2 regions of the Liquorilactobacillus hordei DSM 19519 genome follow, and region 1 is predicted to be linked to the other one. Evidence: a T-box and tRNA genes for the amino acid it is inferred to sense, from the RefSeq annotation. Region 1 holds a T-box; the other holds one or more tRNA genes.
The links. The T-box of region 1 lies ahead of leuS (leucine--tRNA ligase). A T-box ahead of a tRNA ligase gene usually reads a tRNA of that ligase, here a tRNA-Leu.

Region 2: it has a tRNA-Leu gene. The T-box ahead of leuS (leucine--tRNA ligase) is inferred to sense a tRNA for this amino acid. The anticodon was not compared.

Annotation. Positions count from the first base shown of each region.
Region 1 is NZ_CP049303.1:1,835,253-1,843,006, reverse strand. It holds gene metK (methionine adenosyltransferase) at 1-1,093, shown strand, start outside; T-box leader at 1,144-1,362, shown strand; gene leuS (leucine--tRNA ligase) at 1,427-3,841, shown strand; gene G6O70_RS10165 (putative polysaccharide biosynthesis protein) at 3,998-5,674, shown strand; gene G6O70_RS10160 (pseudouridine synthase) at 5,671-6,393, shown strand; gene G6O70_RS10155 (NAD(P)H-hydrate dehydratase) at 6,515-7,369, opposite strand; gene pepV (dipeptidase PepV) at 7,507-7,754, shown strand, end outside.
Region 2 is NZ_CP049303.1:861,875-869,628, reverse strand. It holds gene G6O70_RS05375 (DMT family transporter) at 1-94, opposite strand, end outside; gene G6O70_RS05370 (AEC family transporter) at 109-1,053, opposite strand; gene G6O70_RS05365 (LCP family protein) at 1,258-2,430, shown strand; gene G6O70_RS05360 (IS1182 family transposase) at 2,558-4,219, opposite strand; gene G6O70_RS05355 (beta-ketoacyl-ACP synthase III) at 4,401-5,384, opposite strand; tRNA gene G6O70_RS05350 (tRNA-Leu) at 5,518-5,603, opposite strand; gene G6O70_RS05345 (SprT family protein) at 5,664-6,104, opposite strand; gene G6O70_RS05340 (Tex family protein) at 6,111-7,754, opposite strand, start outside.

The sequences.
Region 1 (7,754 bases):
TGAAAAGGATCCAAATTCGCGTGTTGCCTGCGAAACGACAGTTACAACAGGCTTGGTAGTAGTTGTAGGAGAGGTATCAACAACAGCTTATATTGATATTCAAAAAGTTGTTCGTGAAACTATCAAGAAAATTGGATACACTGGTGGTAAGTATGGCTTTGATGGTGATAATTGTGCAGTTATGACTGCTATTGATGAACAGTCACCTGATATCGCACAAGGAGTCGATGCATCATTGGAAACAAGGAATGGTGATGTTGACCCATTAGATCAAATTGGAGCAGGTGATCAAGGCATGATGTTTGGTTATGCCATTGATGAAACACCAGAACTAATGCCACTTCCTATTTCACTAAGTCATCGCCTAATGCGAAAAATTGCAGAAATTCGTAAAGATAGAATTTTGGATTATTTGGGCCCTGATGCAAAAGCACAAGTCACAGTGGAATACGATGAAGAAAATGTGCCTGTCAGAGTTGATACCGTTGTCGTTTCAACTCAGCATACTGACAATGTAAGTCTAGAAACTATTAGAACAGATGTAATTGAAAAAGTAATAAAAACTGTTATTCCAAGTGAATTACTTGATGATGAAACAAAATATTTTGTTAATCCTACTGGACGTTTTGTGATTGGTGGACCACAAGGTGATGCAGGTTTGACTGGGCGTAAGATTATCGTAGACACATATGGTGGTTATGCTCATCATGGTGGTGGTGCTTTTTCTGGTAAAGACGCTACTAAGGTTGATCGATCCGCTAGTTATGCGGCACGTTATATTGCTAAGAACATTGTAGCTGCTAAGATAGCTTCACAGGTTGAAGTTCAGTTAGCTTATGCTATTGGTGTCGCTCAACCAGTTTCAGTTTCTGTAAATACTTATGGAACTTCAAAGGTAGAAGATAGTTTGCTTGTTAAGGCGATTAGAGATGTTTTTGATTTGCGTCCTGCGGGTATTATTGAAATGTTGGATTTAAAGCGACCAATTTATGAACAAACAGCTGCATATGGTCACTTTGGTCGTACTGATATTGACCTACCTTGGGAAAAAACAGATAAGGTAGAAGCACTAAAAGCTAAACTAAATATCTAATGTGAATCTGTCTTGATTTTTAATATTTTGTTTGATAGAATTGACTAAATATTATTGTGTTGAGAAGGATTAGTAGTTATTTTTCTTGTTCAAGAGAGTGCGTGGTTGGTGTTAACGCATACTAGGGAGATAGTGAACTCACCTTTGAATTTCTTGTTGAATGAATGATTTTTTAGTAGGCAAGAACGGTACTTCCCGTTATGAGATTAAGTGTCGGCATTCTCAATTGCCGGAAATTAGGTGGTACCGCGATTGCATTCGTCCTATACAGAACTCTGTTTGAGTTTGTGTAGGACTTTTTGTTTTAAAAAATAAAAAAGGATGGTTTTCAAATTGGCATATAATCATAAAGAAATTGAAAAAAAATGGCAACATTATTGGGAAGAACATAAAACCTTTAAAACAACAGAGGATGAGTCTAAGGCTAATTATTATGCTTTGGATATGTTCCCTTATCCTTCTGGTCAAGGACTGCATGTTGGACACCCTGAGGGATATACAGCAACAGATATTATTGCCAGAATGAAAAGGATGCAAGGGTTTAATGTTCTCCATCCAATGGGTTGGGATGCATTTGGATTACCAGCAGAACAATATGCGTTAAATACAGGCCATTCACCAAAGGAATTTACAAAAGAGAATATTAACAATTTTAGAAGACAAATTAAATCATTAGGATTGTCTTATGATTGGGAACGAGAAATTAATACTACAGATCCTTCATACTATAAATGGACACAATGGATTTTTGAAAAACTTTATGAAAAAGGTCTAGCCTATGAAGATGAGGTTGCAGTTAATTGGAGTCCTGATCTAGGAACTGTAGTTGCTAACGAAGAAGTGATTGATGGCAAAACAGAACGTGGCGGATTTCCAGTAATTCGCAAACCTATGAGACAATGGGTTTTAAAAATTACAGCATATGCAGACCGTTTAATTGAAGACTTAGATGATCTTGATTGGCCAGAGAATATTAAAGAACAACAACGCAATTGGATTGGTCGCTCAATTGGTGCGAGCATCAAATTTAAAGTTGCAGGATTTGATAATCAGCAAATTGAAGTTTTCTCAACTAGACCAGATACTATTTTTGGTGCTTCTGCAATGGTTCTTGCGCCAGAGCTAGAACTAGTTAAAGAGATAACGACACCAGAATATAAAGACGCTGTTGACGCGTATATCGAAGAGGTTGCACATAAATCTGATTTAGAGAGAACTGATTTAGCCAAAGGGAAGACTGGTGTCTTTACTGGTGCCTATGTAATTAATCCGGTAAACGGCAAAAAAGTTCAGGTCTGGATTGCGGATTATGTTTTAGCTTCATATGGAACTGGAGCAGTTATGGTTGTTCCAGCACATGATGATCGAGATTATGAATTTGCTTCTAAATTTGGATTACCGATTATCCCAGTAATTGAAGGTGGAGATATTTCAAAAGAAGCATATACGGGCGATGGAGTTCATATAAACTCAGATTTTCTGAATGGGTTAGATAAAAAGCAAGCCATTGATAAGATTACTGACTGGATGCGTGAAAAAAAAGTTGGAGATAAGAAAGTAAACTATCGTCTGCGTGATTGGTTATTCTCAAGACAACGTTATTGGGGAGAGCCAATTCCTGTTATTCACTGGGAAGATGGTGAAACAACGCTGGTACCTGAAGACGAGCTTCCTTTACGTTTACCTAAGGCAACTGATATTAAACCATCTGGGACAGGTGAAAGTCCTTTGGCTAATCTAGATGACTGGGTAAATGTAGTTGATAAAAATGGAAGAAAAGGTCATCGTGAAACAAATACAATGCCACAATGGGCAGGGAGTTCATGGTATTTCTTGCGTTATGTGGATCCACATAATCAAGGAAGAGTTGCCGATCCTGCTAAATTAGAAAAATGGATGCCAGTCGATTTATATGTGGGTGGAGCTGAACATGCCGTTTTACATTTACTTTATGCACGGTTCTGGCATAAATTCTTGTATGATATTGGTGTAGTTCCAACCAAAGAACCATTCCAAAAATTAGTTAACCAAGGGATGATTTTGGGCGACAATCATGAGAAAATGTCAAAATCAAAGGGTAACGTTGTAAATCCTGATGATATCGTTGTCGAATATGGTGCAGATACTCTCAGACTTTACGAGATGTTTATGGGACCACTAGATGCATCAATTGCATGGAGTACCGAAGGATTGAATGGTGCAAATAAGTTTATTAATAGAATTTGGCGTTTAATCGTTGATGAAAATAATCATTTAAGAGATCGTATTACGACTTTAAATGACAATAAACTTGATTTTATCTATAATCAAACAGTAAAAAAAGTTACTGAAGACTATGCTGCACTTCATTTTAATACTGCAATTTCACAGTTAATGGTTTTCGTTAATGAAGCATATAAAGTTGATGCATTACCACTAGACTATATTGAAGGTTTTGTAAAAATGATTTCACCAATTGTGCCACATATCGCAGAAGAATTATGGACAAAACTTGGACATGTAGGCTCGATCACATATGAAAAATGGCCAACTTTTGATGAAAGCAAATTAGTTGAAGATACTGTTGAAGTTGTTTTACAGGTAAATGGTAAGGTTCGGCAGCATTTAAATGTATCAAAACAAGTTTCAAAAGATGATTTGAAGAAAATAGCATTAGAAGACGAGAAAATAAAAAAAGAAATTACTGAAAAAGATATTGTGAGAGTTATTGTAGTTCCAGGAAAATTAGTAAATATTGTTGTGAAATAATAGAAAAAAGTTGTGGCAGGGCGTAATTATGTCACAGCTTTTTTTGTTATGTTAAGTGAATTAGTTATCATTGATTAAATTATTATAACTAACGTTGCAACTGTAATGAAATCAGTATAAAATAACAGAGTGATTTAGGAAAAGGTAGGCAAGTAAATGGCAAATAGGTCACTTAACGAATCAGATTATTTTAAGGCTGAGAGTGAGAAAATTCTAAAGAAGAAAAATGAAACTGCAAAAGCAAAAATGCTACGCGGTTCAGCTTGGATGACAATGGGAAGTATTTTCTCCAGAATATTAGGTGCACTTTATATTATTCCATGGTATGCGTGGTTTGGTAAAGATAACTTAGCAGCTAATAACTTATATACACAGGGATATACTGTATATAGTGTCTTTTTAATGATTTCCATTGCTGGAATTCCATCTGCTGTTTCTAAGCAAATATCCAATTATAATGGTCAAAATGAATATGCATTAGGCCAAAGACTATACAAAAAATTATTGTTAATAATGCTAGGATTAGGTATTATCTCAGCAATTATAATGTGGTTTGTTGCACCATTTTTATCACAGAACGATAAGAACGTTATTCCTGTATATCGTTCGCTTGCAATTGCCTTAACGATTATCCCAACAATGAGTTTAACTAGAGGTTTCTTTCAGGGGTATCAGGACATGTTTCCATCTGCGATGTCACAGTTGGTTGAACAAATTGCAAGAATTATATATATGCTGGGAACTACATTTATAATTATGAAGATTATCCACGGAAGTTATGTTTCTGGGGTGGTTCAATCGACATTTGCCGCTTTTATAGGTGCAATTGCAGGGCTGTTATTTCTGGCATGGTTTTATTTTAAGAAAAAAGATGAATTTGCTATATTAGCAGAGCAGAGTGCAAATAAGCTGGATATTTCAGATGCACAAGTGATAAAGACTCTGTTGATGGAAGCAATTCCTTTTGTTGTTATCAGTATTTCAACCACCGTATACAATTTAATTGATCAATTTACTTTTAAGCAAACTATGTTGCATTTTACTAATTATGGGGTAACTGCAATCAATGATCTGTATACAATTTTTGCTGGTAACTCAAATAAGTTGATAATGATTATTATTTCCTTAGCTTCAGCAATGGCTGCTACGGCAATTCCGCTGCTTGCGCAGGCATATTCAAAGCACAATAACGAGCAGACTGCAGTTCAATTAGCTGATGCTGTTGAATTGTTCTTCTTTGTGATGTTACCTTGTTCTTTAGGAATGGCTGCAGTAGCTAAACCATTGTATGTTGTCTTCTATCAGTATAATTTTACAGGGGTATATGTATTGAGCTTCTCTGCCTATATAGCCCTACCAATAGGATTATTTATGGTTTTAGCTTCTTTACTACAAGGCGTTTATCAGAATATGAAGGCAATTAAATTTTTCTTAATTGGATTGCTAATTAAGGTTGTATTGCAAGTTCCACTGATCTTGCTTTTTCGTCCATTTGGACCACTGATGGCGACTGGTGTGGGAATGACAATCTCAAGTTGCTTGATGCTCAGATATTTTTATTACAGTTTACAAGTTGATATGCGTAAAATTATCGGAAGATTTAATCAATTACTACTATTTTCACTAATTGTGTTCGTTGTAGCACTTGGTGTAATTCAGTTAAGTGATCTATTCTTGAATCTCCAGTACCGGATAACAGCATTTATAATATTAATGTGTGCGGTATTTGCTGGTGGATTAACCTATGTATATTTAACTTTAAAAACAAGAGTTGCTGATAAAATAGTGGGGAGTCGAGCTGCAGTACTAAGATCGAAGTTGAGAATAAAATGAGACTTGATAAATTTGTTGCTGATTCAAATGGAATAACACGATCACAGGCAAAAAAACTAATTAAAGATGGGCTGATTTCTGTAAATCAGAAAATTATTAAACAAACAAAATTTCAAATCGATGTAAATTTGGACAATGTACAAGTAAATAAGATGTCGATAGCATACCAAGAGTACAGGTATTATATGATGAATAAGCCCAAAGATGTAGTTTCAGCTACTAGGGATAATTCTCAAAAAACAGTTATAGATTTGGTTGCAAAAATAAATCAAAAAGGTTTATTTCCGGTAGGAAGACTAGATAAAGATACAACAGGATTATTAATTTTGACGAATGACGGTGAGTTTGCACACAAGCTCTTGGCACCCAAAAAACATGTTTCAAAAATCTATCGAGCACTGGTGGCAGGGGAGATCACAGCTGATACGATTCAAATCTTTGCAACTGGGATTACATTGAAAAATGGTGAAACGACAAAGCCGGCATTGTTAAAAATACTGACTGTTGACAGTGAAAAAAACGAAGCAGAGATAGAAATAACTATTACTGAAGGAAAATATCATCAGATTAAGCGAATGTTTGGGGCAGTTTCAATGAAGGTTTTGGAACTAAAAAGAATTCAAATGGGAAACTTGAAGCTTGATGATAAGATTAAAGCTGGAAAGTATCGTGAATTGACCTTGGATGAGTTGCGATGTTTAAAAGAAGCAATTCGTTAGTTTTGGTGATTGCTCTAAATCTGATCTACAGAGATATTCTACAATGAGTGTATATTTGAACTAATATTGAGAGAAAAAGAAACAGAAGTTAATGTATACTTGCTGTTTCTTTTTTGAATTGTTATTTATTATGAGGTGCAACCCAACGTTTCATAAACACTTGAATGTCTGCAATGATATCAGTAGGCAAAACGACGTATTTCTCTTTACTAATTTCATCCGCAATTGCACTATGAGCATAAACTGCTGCATCGACTACATACTCATAATTTTTTAGTTTAAACTGGGCAAGAAACCCTGCAATAATGCCAGCAAGTGTATCACCCATACCTCCAGTTGCCATGTATGGCCCCCCAATTGCTAACTGAGAAATTGAGCCATCTCGATGATAAATGGTGGTATGATTTTTTTTCAAAACAACTGTGGCCTGGAGTTGTTGCTGATATAGTGTGTTTTTTATATCATCTTGTTCAGAAATTTTAAGGCCACTTAGTCGCTGCCATTCCATTTGATGAGGTGTGAAAATTGGATGTAACTTTTTGAGAAGAGGAAAAAATTCATGATGGTCTGCAATTATTGTAATTGCAGAGCCATCGATAATTAGTTGTTGTTGTGGAATGGCGTGTTGCAAAATAGTTTGTAAAATTCTTATGGCGTTTTCATCAACTCCAAGGCCTGGTCCAACAAGAATAATATCTGCACTGCTGATTGCATCAATTAACTTGTATTCAGAATCAAAAGGAATAAACATTGCCTCGGGAACAATAGTGTGAAGTGCGGTTAAGTTGTCTAATGAAGTAGCACAAGTTGATAATCCTGCACCACTATGAATAATTGCTGAAGTTGCCATGATTATTGCACCGCCAAATTGAGTGTTACCGCCGACGGTCAATACTCGTCCATAACTGCCTTTATGGCTTTCAGCTGGTCTAGCAGTAATGATTTGACTTAAGATATTTTTATTAAGCACATGCATAATCGAATTCTCCTCTGAAAAGAAATATTAATATCATTATACAGCAAATCATTTTTTTGTTTGTATTATTTAATAATGATATCTGGATATCCTATGATAAAATTAGTCTATAGTATAGATTACAAGGAGGAGAAGCAATGCAAGTAGATTGGCAAAAAGAAATTGATAAAAGAAAAGAAGCATTATTAACTGACTTAACTGAAATGTTAAAAATCGAGAGTGTGCGAGATGAAAAAAGAGGATCAAAAAATGCACCGTTTGGTCCTGGACCAAGGGAAGCATTGGATAAGTTTTTAGAAATTGGGAATCGTGATGGATTTGAAGTACTTAATTTGGATGGAATTGTAGGCCATCTTGAATATGGAACTGGTGCTGAAACAATGGG
Region 2 (7,754 bases), 970 kb from region 1:
TTGGATTAAAAGTAGCACCGGCAACCTTCAATGCTATTTCCATTGAACTGAACATAAAAGTTGATATTAACACATAAATTATTGTTTTTTTCACAATTACCCTTCTTTTTAAATACTTTGCGTTACTAACATTAAAATCGGAACAACCGCAAGTGAGATTAGCGTTGTTTCTGTAACCATCACCGCAGCATAATCAGAATCTGCGCCATACAAATTCGCGACAACTGGTGCGTTTGTCATCACTGGCATAGCCGATTGAAGAATAAAAACCTGCTTCATCAAAACGGGCATATCTGCTGGCATAACAAGCACGAACATCAATGCAGGTGCACACAAAAAACGTCCCATTAATACCAATAGATTATCTTTGTGCAGCGCAAGGTGATTAAGCCCCGCATGTGAGACTGAGATTCCGATAAATAACATTGAGAGTGGTACAGTTAAATTACCAATATAATCCAAATCAGATTTTATAAATAGTGGCAATTTTGCTTTTAATAAAACCAAAATAACACCCACGATAAATCCCATGAGTGGTGGAGAAAAAATTTTGCCTACTGTTTTTTTCCAATCTAATTGCGTTTTTAATCCACCATCTCGTTGAATTAAGTATGTACCCAACGTCCAAAAAATTGTAGTATTTGCCATATAATAGATTAATACGTAAGGTATACTATCATCACCAAAAAGAGCCTGATTAATTGGCAAACCCACAAAAACTGTATTCGAATTAAAAAACATTGATGAAAAAAGGCCCGCGTGACTTTTACGGATCCTAAATACCTTTACAATTGCAAATGCGAGTGCCATCAATATAACCATTGAAATGACTGGAAATCTCAAATCTGGCAACATTTTAGACAAGTCATTGGCGTTAAACCTCATCGTAATCGTTGATACCATATAACATGGTAATGCGATTTGCGTCACTAATCTAGCAATTAATTTAGTTGAGTTTTCGCCAAACCAGCCGCGTTCTGCCAAAATGTACCCTAATACTATCATCACTAATATTACTAGCACACCAGAAATACTGTGCTCAAAAACTTCCATATTCTCATCTCTTTCTTCATTCTTTCCTATGTAAACATTCATCAGTATATCACAACTTATAAGAAAGTTTTCTCCGTTTTCTAATTAACTTATTCTCTTTGAATATCGAAAATAGTTTAAAAAAAATTTAATTTTAAGTTATGCTACTCAATTAATAACTCTTAGTAGTATAATTCTTGTAATAATGTTGATAAGGAGTTAATGATGGATAACAATAATAAAAATGATTTTTCGGCATCGTCTCCACTGAGAAGAGAAAATAATCACGATCACCGCAAAAGAGCCCCTCATAAAAAACGTAGAACTTTAAGTTTAATTGGCCTTATTATAGTACTTATTTTATTTTACGGGGCTGGAGTTTATGCCCATGGTCTCCTTGGGGCGGCCCAACAAACTCTTGATAAAACATATCAAAAGACAAAAGTTAAAAAGCTGAGAAATGTTTCTCAGGTTTTGAAAAAGAAAAAACCTTTCTCCATCTTACTTTTAGGAACTGATACCGGTGACCTAGGAAGAACTGATAAAGGCCGTACTGATACAATAATTGTAGCCACAATTAATCCTAAAACCAAAAGAGCAACATTGACAAGTATTCCTCGTGATACTCAGGTTAAAATTACTGGTTCGTCTAATTCTTACGATAAGATTAACTCGGCTTATACAATAGGTGGAACCTCTGCAGCAATTACCACTGTGCAAAACACACTTCATATTCCAATTGACTTCTATTTACTAGTAAATATGGGTGGGTTATCAAAATTAGTTAATGCAGTCGGTGGAGTTTCAATTGATCCTCTTCTAACCTTCCACTATAGCTATGCTAATGTTACGAAGGGAAAAACCGTAACTCTAAACGGTAATGAAGCACTAGCGTACTCAAGGATGCGCTATACTGACCCAGAAGGTGATTACGGACGTCAAAAACGCCAGAAACAAGTAATTGGAGCAATTGTTTCCAAATTACTAACAATCACATCTATATCTAACTTTCAAAAAATATTAAATACAGTCAAAGACAATATGCAAACTGACTTGACTTTCAATGATATGATGACAATTGAAACTAATTATAAAGATGCAGCTGGAACGATCAAATCATATGTACTCCAAGGTGAAGACGCAACAATTGGTGGTCTTTCGTATCAGGTTGCCACAGCAGAAGAAAAACAAAAAATTTCCAATAAGATTCGTTCCGAATTAGGACTAAATCCTTCAACAGCCACTTTTGCTGGTCAAATATATAGTTCCTATGGTTCAAGTTCCACTTATGGTGCCACTTCATCAAGTTCTCGTTCTACCTATGGTACCTATTCGTCAAGTTCTAGTTCTACTTATGGCGCTTACTCATCGAGCTCTCGTTCCCGCTATGGTTACTAGTCATAAAATAAGCGTAGGATGATGTGTCAAGTAAAAAAATTAGCTACTAATCAAAAGTTGCACACATGGTGCGTTCATTGTCATATGTAGTTCCTAACTGAACACGGAATTTTGATTTATAAAATGTTTATCCACAGTAAAAGAAGGGGCTGTGCCATAAGTCCTTCAAAATAGAAGAGATTAGTGAAAATCGTTCTTTGATTTTCACTAATCTCTTCTTTTGTGTTATAAAATAATTATAATTGGTGTTCTTCGCCACCAATTTTCTAATATTCATTGCCATCAAGGCAATTCCAGCCTCCCTTTTTACCTTTTCAAGCCCCCTAACTGAAAATCTTCTAAAACCTAAACAAGCCTTCAATCCACCAAAAACTGATTCAACGTCTATTTTACGTCGTCCGTAAATTGAACCAGTTTGGTGATTTGAAAGCAATTTGCGTTCTTTAGCTTTGAAATATTCCCATGTGCCATTAATACTTATTTTACGAGGTTTTCCGCTTTTAGTGAATGCTCGGTTATCAACCTGAAAATCGTTATCGTATTTGTTTGCCTTATACTCTTTAAATTCACGTATAAACCCATACTTGTCTTTGCGCTTACGGAAAGCATAAAAACTAAATCTAACTCCTTGCAGATCAATAAAATAATCGTCTTTAGGATGATATGCCCAATTCATGACCTTACGGTCGTCACTTTCCCATTTGCGACTATTTTCTTTCAGCATCGTACCATATGGAATTAATGCCGTATGTTCAGGTAGTTCATCTTCAAGATATTGATAATTTGATTCTGAACCGTATCCTGCATCAGCCACAATATACTTACCTAAAGTTCCAGCTGCTTTCTGTTGCTGTAAAAAGGGAATTAATGTTTTGGTATCTCCTGGATTTTGAAAAATGCCAAAGGCAGTTACAAATTGTTTACTTGTGGCGATTTGTAGATTATAAGCCGGTTTTAGCTGTCCGTTGAGCATTGGATCTTCCTTAATACGCATGAAAGTTGCATCATGATCTGTTTTCGAATAACTATTTCTTTTACCATAAATTTTGGTTTGCATTTTATGATCTAATAATTTAGCTTGCCGTAACTTAAGTTTTCGTTTTAAAGATTTTAGTTTTCGACGCCTTGACTTGTCTGGATTGGGAGAGATGTGTTCTTTTTCAATCTTTTTATTCAAATCTTTCAAGTCATTTTCTAACCGCAAGATAATTTCATCAAGCATTTCTAAAGTAAGATCTGTCTCTGCAGGGAGCTGACACTTAAATTTAGCTTCATTTAATTCTTCCAGAAGGGATATAATCGCAGAGCGATTAAGCTTGTCAAAACGAACAGTATTTTTACGCCAAACAAAACTATACTTATTGGCATCAGCCAAAATTTTAGTTCCATCAATAAAAGTAACCTCATCAATAAAGTTATTTTGCTTTAGATATTTGGTTAGTTTTTGAATGCATTGATTGATCAAGTTCTCAACTTCATCTGAAATTCTAAAACGACAAATTGTTCGGTAGGCTGGAACTTGTTCTTGCGTCAGCCAGCGGGCTGCCAAATTCTCTTCTGCCAAGGTATTAATACGACGACTACTGAAGATACCTTTTGTGTACGCAAACAAAATTAATTTTAAAAGTACACGCAGATCATACTTACGCGGACGTCCAAAGATGTAGGGATCTTTAATTTTAAGGTCTTCAACTATTTGATTAATCATCCGTGCAGGATGATTTTCTTTTGGTTCCCAGTCAGTTTTGATACTAAGTACAGTCTGATTTATGTTATAATTATTATACATTTTGTTTATCCTTTCTATAGGGGTATTGTTTTTGAAAGTACTGGCTGCAACCGGTGCTTTTTTATTTTTAATTATACCAAAAGAGCTTCACCAGAAAAATCATTACTTTCTCTGGTGAAGCTCTTTCACTTAGGACTTATGGCACAGCCCCTTCTTTTATTTGATCCGAGATCAACTATCTTTATAATCTCGATAAATCCAAAAGAATACTGCCATATGACAATCCTGCTCCAAAACCTGAAATTAATGCAACATGCGGTCTTTCTCCACGCTTTAGTGCTCGATCCAGTCCAATTGCTATTCCTGCTGAAGAAGTATTTCCATAAAACTCAACATTTGTTTCAAATTTATTTAATGGTACATTTATTCCAAGTGCAATATTTTCGATTAATCTTAAATTTGCTTGATGTGTCACAACCAATTCTAATTCAGCAGTTGTATAACCATTTTGCTCAAGTAAATTAGTTATGTGCTCAGGAACTATCGATGTTACAAATTCGTAAACTGCACGTCCATCTTGATAAAAAGCATCCATCTTGGGATAACTGTCACTTGAAATCTCCTTTAATGGTGCGATTCTCCCACTGTGAATCACGTTGGGAGCCGGACTCGTCTCCAATTTTTCAGCAATGAACATCTCATCATCGGGATTATCACTTGCTGTCAACAACACACCTCCAGCACCGTCACCAAAAAAAACAGCAGAAGTTCGATCAGAGAAATCCATCATTTTAGAATTCACTTCACCTGCAATCACAATTGCTTTGTTATAGTTTCCTTGTCGCAAAAATTTTTCTGCAGTACTTAATGCAAAAATAAAACCCGCACAGGCAACACTTACATCAAAAGAAAATGCTTTTACAGCATCAATCTTTTGTTGAACAAGCGATGCTGTAGCAGGTGTGATTGAATCTGGACTAATTGTAGCCACTATGATCAAGTCAATTTCACTGGCCTTTGTTCCAGATTCAGCTAATAACTTTTTAGCCACATTTGCACAAAGATCAGATGTATTTTCATTAATAGCATAATGTCGAGTTTTTATTCCCGTATGCTTTTGAATCCATTCATCCGAAGTATCCATATAATTAGATAGTTCAGCATTAGTCACTATACGCTGTGGCACATAATGTGCACTGGCTTTTATTTTTACGGCTCTAGGCATCTTATATATTCTCCTATATCGAATCATCCAATTAATTGTCAATGTCTTTATCCAAGTCTGCAGTACTAATATCTTACTTGTACATAAATAAAAAAGCCATACCAAAATATAATTTTGGAACGGCCCTATATGATGCGGGTAAATGGATTCGAACCATCACGGGCTATAACGCCCACCAGATCCTTAGTCTGACGCGTCTGCCAATTCCGCCATACCCGCAACAACAGAAATAATTATACCAAATACTCTGTTCAAGGGCAAGTCTTTTTTATTTTTACACTATTTATTTTTCAATTTTAATCTACTATGACATTTCGAACAGACATATTTTCGCAAATCTATTCTGCGTTTTCTAACATACAGTTGGTCACATTTTGTACAAACATAACTATAGACATGGACAGACTCATTTGTAGGGGCATACCTTAAACCCTGCACTTCCGCTAATAACTTTTTAAAATCTCTATCTCTATGCCTATACCCCATGTTATTAAGGTGTAAATGATAGTGACATAACTCATGCTTAATCACACCTTGCAAAGTTAGCTCATCATGCTCACTTAACATCTTAGGATTTATATCAATATTGTGCGTCTTAAGATTATACCTCCCACCGGTCGTACGTAATCGACTATTAAATGTTGCACTATAATCGAAGCTTTGTCCAAATGAATCTAATGAGATTCTTTCAACAATTTTCTGTAAAGACCTATTATTCAAGTTAACTCAACTCTTCTCTGGAGAAATCATTGTTAATTGTATTCTCTTTCTCTGTTCGTCAACACTTAAAACCCAAACATCAACAATATCTCCAACTGCTACAACATCATTGGGATTTTTCACGAATCCTCTTTTCAACTGTGATAAATGAACTAAACCATCTTGCTTTACACCAATGTCAACAAAAGCCCCAAAATCAATAACATTTCTTACTGTGCCCTTGAGCTTCATCTCAGGCTTTAAATCAGCTATTTTCAAAACATCACTTCGTAATAAAATTGGAGGTAAATCAGATCTGATATCTCTACCAGGTTTGATCAAACTTGCAATAATATCTGTTAATGTTTCTTCACCTACGCCAAGTTCAACAGCAACAAGTTGAATATTTACATTTTTTAATTTTTCAGTAGCCTTACTTTTTCCAATCTCTGAAGAAGCAATCCTAAATTTTTCTAAAAGAGCTTTGGCTATCTGATAACTCTCGGGATGTATATCTGTATTATCCAAGAAGTTCTTGCCTTCAACTATCCTCAAAAAACCTGCAGCTTGCTCGTACGCCTTTGGACCAAGTCTAGGTACTTTTTTTAATTCGTTTCTTTGCTTAAATGTTCCTATCTCATTACGATAAGTTACAATATTTGCTGCAGTTGCACTAGACAGACCTGAAACGTTTTGTAAGAGTTGTGGACTAGCAGTATTCAAATCTATTCCGACTTGATTAACAGCAGTTTCAATTACTGCATCAAGCTTACTTCCCAATTCCTTTTGAGGTAAGTCATGCTGATATTGACCAACGCCAATCGCTTGTGGATCAATTTTTACTAATTCTGCCAATGGGTCTTGTAACCGTCTAGCAATACTTACAGCAGAACGTTCTTCTACATGGAAATCTGGAAACTCTTCGCGCGCTACTTTGCTGGCCGAATAAACTGATGCACCCGCCTCATTCACAATAGCATAAACGACTGTTCGCGCAGTCTGCTTCACTGCCTCAGCCACAAAAGCCTCAGATTCACGGCTTGCTGTTCCATTACCAATTGCAACAACATCTACCCGATTATTTTCAAGAATTTCCACAAATTGCTTAAGAGCTTTATTCCAGTTATCATCATCTTTTTGCGCATTTTTTTTCTGATGTGGGTAAATAATCGCCTTACTTTTAAATTTTCCAGTTTCATCTACCACTGCTAATTTACAACCTGTCCGATAAGCAGGATCAAAACCTAACACACATTTACCTTTCAGAGGAGACTGCATAAGTAAATGATATAAGTTGCTACCAAAAACTTCAATTGCATGTTCACTAGCTCTTTGTGTCAATTCATTCCGTAGTTCTCTTTCAATTGCTGGTTTAATCAATCTTTTATACCCGTCAGCAATCGCCACCCGCAAGATTTTAGTGATTTCTGCTGTTTTATTCTTAACAATTCTAACTGATAAATAGTCTAAAATTTGATCTTCATCAACTTGAATAACTGTACTGATGATTCCCAATCTTTCACCACGATTAATTGCTAAAATTTGGTGATTAGCAATCTTTTTGTAAGGTATTATAAAATCATAATAGTTTTTGAAAACTTGCTGTTCATCTACTTCTATTTTCTTGGTTTTTGTTATTATTTTACCCAATTGTTTGGTAATTTGACGAAT